Hydrogenophaga sp. SL48: one gene and its partner. The protein of the gene in region 1 interacts with the protein of each later gene in a pairwise test. Links are inferred from orthologs where the notes say so. Each region holds a gene or a part of one and is shown in the gene's direction. Other genes may lie near its edges.

Region 1 (3,934 bases):
CGTGCGGATCAGCAGCACCGTCAGAACGATGGTGAACAGCACCACCAGCGTGGCCCCAAAACTGCGTGCCAGCTCAGTGCGAATAGAAGAATGGAATAACATCGAATGAAACCGGAAAGACGCAATTATGGACTTTGAACTCAAACCCCTTTCAGGCGCTCAAGCGGCTCGTTGGGCCGTGGACGCCGTGTTGGTGCTCGTGCCCGACAGCCTGGTCGCTGCCGACGGTGACGATGCGCTGACCGAGCTGGTTCGCGAGGCTTTGCGCCGAGGTGATCTGGAGTCAGGCGCAGGCAAGTGCCTGTCGTGCTACCGCCCCGCTGGCTTCAAGGCGAGCCGTGTGGTGCTGGTCCGTGCGGGTGACGGGTCGGCCACGGCGGTGCGCAAGGCGATGACAGCGGGTCTGAGTCAGTTGAAGGTGCCTGGTGTCAAGAAGCTGGGTGTGTTGCTGTCTTTGCTGGAGCGCGATGCCACCGTGGTGCGCACGGCCATGACCGCCGCGGCCGACGCGACCTACAGCTACGTGACCACCAAACCCTCGGCGCACGCGAGATCGCTCCAGCAGATCGTGCTCGGTGTGAAAGATCTGGCGGCATCGCGTCAGGAGTTCCAGATGGGGCAGGCCCTGGTGACGGGGGTGGAACTGGCCAAGGAGTGGGCGAACCGACCCGCCAACCACGCCACACCCAGCCAGCTGGCCGACGTGGCACGCAAGCTCGGTCGCAAACCACGCATCAAGACCGAGGTGCTCGGGCCGAAAGAAGTGGCCGCGTTGGGCATGGGCGCATTCCTGGCCGTGGCCCGTGGGTCGGCCGAACCGCTGCGCTTCATCGTGATGCAGTACCAGGGTGGAGCCAAGGGCAGTGCCCCCGTGGTGCTGGTGGGCAAGGGCATCACCTTCGACACCGGTGGCATTTCCATCAAGCCAGCGGCCGAGATGGACGAGATGAAGTTCGACATGGGCGGGGCGGCGAGTGTGCTGGGCACCTTCGCTGCGCTGGCTGAGCTGCAACCCGCCATCAACGTGGTCGGCATCATCCCCAGTTGTGAAAACATGCCCGACGGGCTGGCGGTGAAGCCTGGGGACGTGGTCACCAGCATGAGCGGGCAGACCATCGAGATCCTCAACACCGACGCAGAAGGGCGCTTGATCCTGTGCGACGCGTTGACCTACGCGGCGCGGTTCAAGCCCCGTTGTGTGGTCGATATCGCGACCCTCACCGGGGCCTGTGTCATTGCGCTCGGAGCCGTTCGTTCCGGGCTGTTCTCCAACCGCGAAGAGCTGGCCGATGCCTTCCGTGTGGCCGGGGACCGCTCCCTCGACCTGTGCTGGCGCATGCCGCTGGACGAGGACTATGCCGAGGGACTCAAGTCCAACTTTGCCGACATGGGCAACGTCGCTGGACGCGCGGGCGGGGCCATCACCGCCGCCAAGTTCCTCCAGAAGTTTGTCGCCGAGACGCCTTGGGTGCACCTGGACATCGCGGGCACGGCCTGGAAGAGCGGTGCCGCCAAAGGCTCCACCGGACGACCCGTGCCGTTGCTGCTTCAGTATCTGGTTGATCAAGCCTCTTTGGCGGAGAACGACAAACCCGTTCAGAAAAAGCGCAGGGTTGTGGCGGCGTCTCGGCGAGCTTGACCGCCTGGTCGTCATGACCGAGGTTGCTTTCCATCTCAACGTGGGCGACAAGCGAGCCTACGCCTGTCGACTGCTGCGCAAAGCCTACCTGAAGGGGTCGAGGCTGCTGGTGCTGGGCGATGAGCCCACCCTCGACGCGCTGGACCTTGCGCTCTGGCTCATGGGGCAGGGCGAGTTCGTGCCGCACGCCCGCGGTTCCGACCCGGCGCACGTGCTGCGGCACTCCCCCATTCTGCTGAGTGCCCGCGAGACGGACGGTTTTGCCGCCGATGTGCTGGTCAACATAGGCAGTGCCATGCCGGCGGAGGTGGGGCGGTTCGACAGGGTCATCGAACTGGTGGGGGGCGGCACAGAGGACCGCCAGGGAGCGCGCGAGCGGTGGCGGCAGTACAAGGCCGCTGGCCTTGAGCCGTTGTCGCACGATCTCGCCGCCGTCCGGGACAGCTGACTCCCGCATTCATGCGCACGCCTTATGGCCCATGCGTTGGCGTGATACGGGCTGGGGCAAACCCTCGGAGATGCCGCGCAAATAAGGCGCAGCCCGCGAAAGTGCTGGTGTTTTGGAGTATCTTTATGGGTGTGGAGAAAAAGTTCCCTCCGCATTCCAACCTTTATTCCTTTCCGAGGATATCTATGCACATGAACATCAAACTGGCCGTTATTGCTGCGGCCGTCGCTCTGGTTGCTTGCGGCAAAAAAGAAGAGGCCGCTCCGGCAGCCGCTCCTGCTGCTGAAGCACCTGCCGCAGCACCCGCTCCAGCCCCGGCCGCCGACGGTGTGATCAAGATCGGTCACGTGGGTCCGACCAGTGGTGCCATTGCCCACCTCGGCAAAGACAACGAAAACGGCGCCAAGATGGCCGTTGAAGAACTCAACGCCGCTGGCCTGACCATCGATGGCAAGCCCGCCAAGTTCGAGTTGCTGGCCGAAGACGACGCGGCCGATCCGAAGCAAGGCACCGCCGCCGCACAAAAGCTGGTGGACGCGAAGGTGGCCGGTGTGATCGGTCACCTGAACTCCGGAACCACCATCCCCGCTTCGCAGATCTACAACGACGCAGGCATTCCCCAGATCTCCCCCTCGGCCACCAACCCCAAGTACACCCGCCAGGGTTACGCTGGCGTGTTCCGCATGGTGGCTGACGACGTGCACCTCGGTGGCACCCTCGGCAAGTACGCCGTGGAAACCCTCAAGGGCAAGAACGTCGCCGTCATTGACGACCGCACCGCTTACGGCCAAGGCGTGGCCGACGAGTTCGAAAAAGGCGTGACGGCTGCCGGCGGCAAGGTTGTGGGTCGTGAATTCACCAACGACAAAGCCACCGACTTCAATGCCATCCTGACCACCTTGAAGGCCAAGAAGCCCGACGTGGTGTTCTTCGGCGGCATGGACGCAGTGGCCGGCCCGATGCTCAAGCAGATGAAGGCCCTCGGCATCAAGGCCAAGTTCATGGGCGGCGACGGCATCTGCTCCAGCGAGCTGCCCAAGCTGGCTGGCGACGGCATGGCCGACGATCAGGTCTACTGCGCAGAAGCCGGTGGCGTTGAAGGCGAGCAGAAGGCTGGCATGGAGAAGTTCCGCGCCGACTTCAAGACCAAGTTCGGTACCGACGTTCAGGTGTATGCCCCCTACGTGTACGACGCGGTGAAGGTGATGGCCGAAGCCATGGTCAAGGCCAACTCGTCTGAGCCGGCCAAGTACCTGCCGGCACTCAAGGCCATCGAGCACAAAGGCGTGACCGGCAATATCGCGTTCGACGAAAAGGGCGACATCAAGAACGGTGCCCTGACGCTGATGACCTACAAGGGCGGCGCCCGCACCACCATCGCCGTGATCCGCTGATCAGGCGGGATCGAAGCGGCGGGATTTCCGCTGCCAAAGAAAAAGGCCACCTCAGGGTGGCCTTTTTTGTGGCGAATGAATGAACATGGAGGCGCTGCAATGCGATCGCAAGTGGACAGCGGCTTGTGAGAACCATGCCTAGGGGCCCAGGCACGGTGGACGGATTTCGGGAGGATTGAGAGTGGTTTCCTTGGCCGGGCGGTCAAAGCGCACTCACGAAGCTGTGTACCTCAGGGTGCAGCCGCCTGGTTTTGCGTTTGGACACGCTGCCGATGTTCAGGAAGCAGACCGCTTCTTCGCCCTTGGCAAGAGCAAACAGGATCGTTTTGCCGCCATTGCGTGAACGCCCCGAAGACATCCGCTGGCTGACCGAACGGCTGCTCGCGTCGCTGGTGCTGGAGCAGGGACGACCGCTGGCGATGTCCGAGACCTTCCTGCGCGACATCATGGGAC
Region 2 (3,518 bases), 210 kb from region 1 along the record:
ACTTTGCTGTACGCGTGGTTCCGGGTCTCGGGGCAGGCGCGGGGCATCAAGGCCGGCACCTATGAAATCAAGCCGGGCACCACGCCGCGAGGCTTGCTGAACCAGCTCGTGAAGGGGGAGCAGGCGCTGCGCAGCCTCACTCTGCTGGAAGGCTGGAACTTTCGCGAGCTGCTGGCCGCCGTGCGGCGCTCGCCCGACCTGACGCAAGACCTGGAGGGGCTGGACGCGGCTGGCGTGATGGCGCGCATCGGCTTCCCCGGTCGCCATCCCGAAGGCCGGTTTTTCCCCGACACCTACCGCATGGTTCGCCATGCCCCGGCCTCCAGCGTGTTGCGCCAGGCCGCCCTGGCCATGGAAGAGCGGCTGGGCCAGGCCTGGGCGCAACGCGACCCGGCCTCGCCACTGCGTGCTCCCGACGAGGCGCTGATCCTGGCGAGCATCATTGAAAAAGAAACCGGTACCGAAGCCGATCGCGCAATGGTGGGCGGCGTGTTCAGCAACCGGCTGCGCATCGGCATGCGGCTGCAGACCGACCCCACCGTGATCTACGGCCTGGGTGAACGCTTCGACGGCAACCTGCGCCGCGCCGACCTGCTGGCCGACACGCCCTACAACAGCTACACCCGCGCCGGCTTGCCGCCCACGCCGATTGCCATGCCGGGCTGGGCGTCGCTGAAGGCCGCCGTCCAGCCGGCCACCACGCCGGCGCTGTACTTCGTGGCACGCGGCGACGGCAGCAGCGTCTTCAGCGCCACCCTGGAAGAACACAATGCGGCAGTGCGCCAGTACCAGCTGCAGCGCTGACCAAACATGCCCCACCCGACTTCCCAGGCCCGAGGCCTCTTCATCAGCTTCGAAGGCATCGACGGTGCCGGCAAGTCCACCCACATTGCCGGGCTGGCCGACGCGTTCCGCGGACAAGGCCGTACCGTCACGCTGACGCGCGAGCCTGGAGGCACGCTGCTGGCCGAGAAGCTTCGCGCGCTGGTGCTGAACGATCCGATGGACCCGCTCACCGAGTCGCTGCTGGTGTTTGCCGCGCGGCGCGACCACCTGATGAATGTGATCGAGCCGGCGCTGGCGCGCGGCGAGGTGGTGTTGTGCGACCGGTTCACCGACGCGACCTTTGCCTACCAGGGCGGCGGACGAGGGTTTGATCTGGGCGTGCTCGGGACACTGGAGCGTTGGGTGCAATCGACGCCCGCCGCCCCGGCCAACACCCTGCGCCAGCCCGACCTGACCGTGTGGTTTGACCTGCCGCCCGAAACGGCCGCCGCCCGCCTGGCCGACGCGCGCGCGCCAGACCGTTTCGAGGCCCAGCCGCTGGACTTCTTCCGCAACGTGGCCGCCGGTTACGCAGTTCGGGCCGAGGCCGATCCCGGCCGGTTTGCCCGCATCCAGGCCGATCAGCCCCGGCACCAGGTCTGGCAACAGCTCACCAGCACCTTCGTGCGGCGCGGCTGGTTGTCCATCATGGTCGCGGCCAACAGCGGTCCCCGATGAGCGCCACGCCTGCCATCGCCGCGCCGTGGATTCAGCGGCAGCTGTCGCAATTGCTCAGCCAGCGCGGCCACGCCTGGCTGCTGCAAGGACCGTCTGGCCTGGGTCAATACGATCTCGGCCTGGGCGTGGCGCAGGCCTGGTTGTGCGAGCAACCCACGCCGGCGGGCGCCTGTGGCGCGTGCGGAAGCTGCCATCTGGTCGGCAGCCGCGCCCACCCCGATCTGGTGGTGCTGATGCCGGAGACGGTGCTGCTGGAGCGCGGCTGGCCGCTCTCGGAATCCGCCCAGAAAGAGATCGACGACAAGAAGCGCAAGCCCAGCAAGGAAATCCGCGTCGACGCCATGCGCGACATGGTGGCTTTCGCGCAGCGCACCAGCGCGCGCGGGCGTGGCACGGCGGTGCTGGTGTACCCGGCCGAGCGCATGAACCACGTGACCGCCAACGCCTTGCTCAAGACACTGGAAGAGCCGGCCGGCGACACCCGCTTCGTGCTCGCCAGCGAGGCCACGCACCAGTTGTTGCCCACCATCCGCAGCCGCTGCCAGACCCATGTGATGACCTGGCCTGCCGAAGCCGAAGCGCTTGAATGGCTACAGACGCAGGCTCGGGCAGAGGGCGCCAAAGACCCGGGCGCTGAACAGGCGAGGGTCTGGCTGCAGGCCTCGGGTGGGCGACCCGACGACGCGCTGGCCTGGGGGCGCAGCGGTCTGGCTGCGGCGCGCTGGAGCGAACTGCCGCGCGCGCTGGCCAAGGGAGACTGGTCGCTGCTGTCCGACTGGACCGCCTCGCAACAGCTGGAGCTGCTGCAAAAACTGTGTCACGACCTGATGTCGGTGGCCGCCGGTGCATCGCCCCGGTTTTTCCCTGCCGACAGCCTTCCACCCGCGCCGCGCTGGATGGCGTTGGCGCGCTGGTCGGGTGCGCTGATGCAGGCCGCCCGAACGGTGGAGCACCCTTACAACCCGGGTCTGATGCAGGAGGCCTGGGTCGCGGCGACGCGACAGGCGCTCGCGCGCACGTCCCAGCGAACCTGATGCCTGGCGCCACGGGCCGGGTTTGCCGCTAAACTTCGACGCCATGAGCACCAGCCCCGTCCCTACCCCAGCGTCGTCGCGGCCGAGCGTGATTCAGCTCTCCATCAAGGAGAAAGCGGCTCTGTATGCCGCCTACATCCCCCTGTTCACCGAGGGCGGCATCTTCATTCCCTCGTCGCGCGACTACCGCATTGGCGATGATGTGTACGTGCTGCTCAGCCTGCCCGACGATCCCCAGCGGTATCCGGTGGCCGGCAAGGTGGCCTGGGTGACGCCGGCCAAGGCGCAAGGCGGTCGCACCCAGGGCGTGGGCATCCGATTTCCGGCCGACGAGAAGTCGAGGCTCCTCAAACTCAAGATCGAAGAGATCCTGGGCACGAGCCTGGGTTCCGATCGCCCCACCCAGACCATCTGATCGTCTGTTTCCAAGGCCCGGCCACGTGGCCCGCATGCCTTGAACCTGTTTCCTCTGCATGTTCACCGACTCCCATTGCCACCTGAGCTTTCCCGAGCTCACCGCCCAGTTGCCGGCCATTCTTTCGGCCATGGATACGGCCCAGGTCGACCGCGCGCTCTGCATTTGCACCACGCTGGAAGAATTCGAGGCGGTGCATGCTCTGGCGCGCGACCACACCAACCTGTGGTCCACGGTCGGCGTGCACCCGGACAACGAAGGGGTTCAGGAGCCCAGCCTCCAAGACCTCCTGGAGCGTGCGGCGCGCCCGCGCGTGGTGGGCATTGGCGAAACCGGTCTGGACTACTACCGCCTCAACGGACGAAGCCTCGCCGACATGGAATGGCAGCGAGACCGCTACAGGGTCCACATTCAGGCCGGCCGTGGGACCGACCTGCCGCTCGTGATCCACACCCGCAGCGCATCTGACGACACCCTGGCCATCCTGAAAGAAGAGGGCGGTTTCGCCTCCAGCGCGGGTGGTGAAGCGCTGCCGCCATCCCGCGGCGTGTTCCACTGCTTCACGG

What was found. The genes of interacting proteins can lie anywhere in the genome.
Region 2: the proteins of IM738_RS07310 (region 1) and IM738_RS08400 interact in binary tests that used the Escherichia coli proteins (3 or more experiments, as listed by UniProt). The link is inferred for Hydrogenophaga sp. SL48 from one-to-one orthologs.

What each region holds. Positions count from the first base shown.
Region 1 is NZ_CP063400.1:1,533,163-1,537,096, forward strand. The notes cover bases 555-3,369. They hold IM738_RS07310 (DNA polymerase III subunit chi), read left to right. Parts: upstream 555-1,652; coding sequence 1,653-2,087; downstream 2,088-3,369. Other genes in these bases: IM738_RS07305 (leucyl aminopeptidase), read left to right, coding at 555-1,639; IM738_RS07315 (branched-chain amino acid ABC transporter substrate-binding protein), read left to right, coding at 2,273-3,369. Outside these bases: LPS export ABC transporter permease LptF, read right to left, coding at 1-102; more of IM738_RS07305, read left to right, coding at 128-554; more of IM738_RS07315, read left to right, coding at 3,370-3,481; IM738_RS07320 (helix-turn-helix domain-containing protein), read left to right, coding at 3,739-3,934. UniProt on the Escherichia coli protein: Part of the beta sliding clamp loading complex, which hydrolyzes ATP to load the beta clamp onto primed DNA to form the DNA replication pre-initiation complex.
Region 2 is NZ_CP063400.1:1,739,185-1,742,702, reverse strand. The notes cover bases 561-3,518. They hold IM738_RS08400 (DNA polymerase III subunit delta'), read left to right. Parts: upstream 561-1,499; coding sequence 1,500-2,537; downstream 2,538-3,518. Other genes in these bases: IM738_RS08390 (TatD family hydrolase), read left to right, coding at 3,011-3,518; IM738_RS08395 (PilZ domain-containing protein), read left to right, coding at 2,581-2,952; tmk (dTMP kinase), read left to right, coding at 811-1,503; mltG (endolytic transglycosylase MltG), read left to right, coding at 561-804. In the rest of the region: more of mltG, read left to right, coding at 1-560. UniProt on the Escherichia coli protein: Part of the beta sliding clamp loading complex, which hydrolyzes ATP to load the beta clamp onto primed DNA to form the DNA replication pre-initiation complex.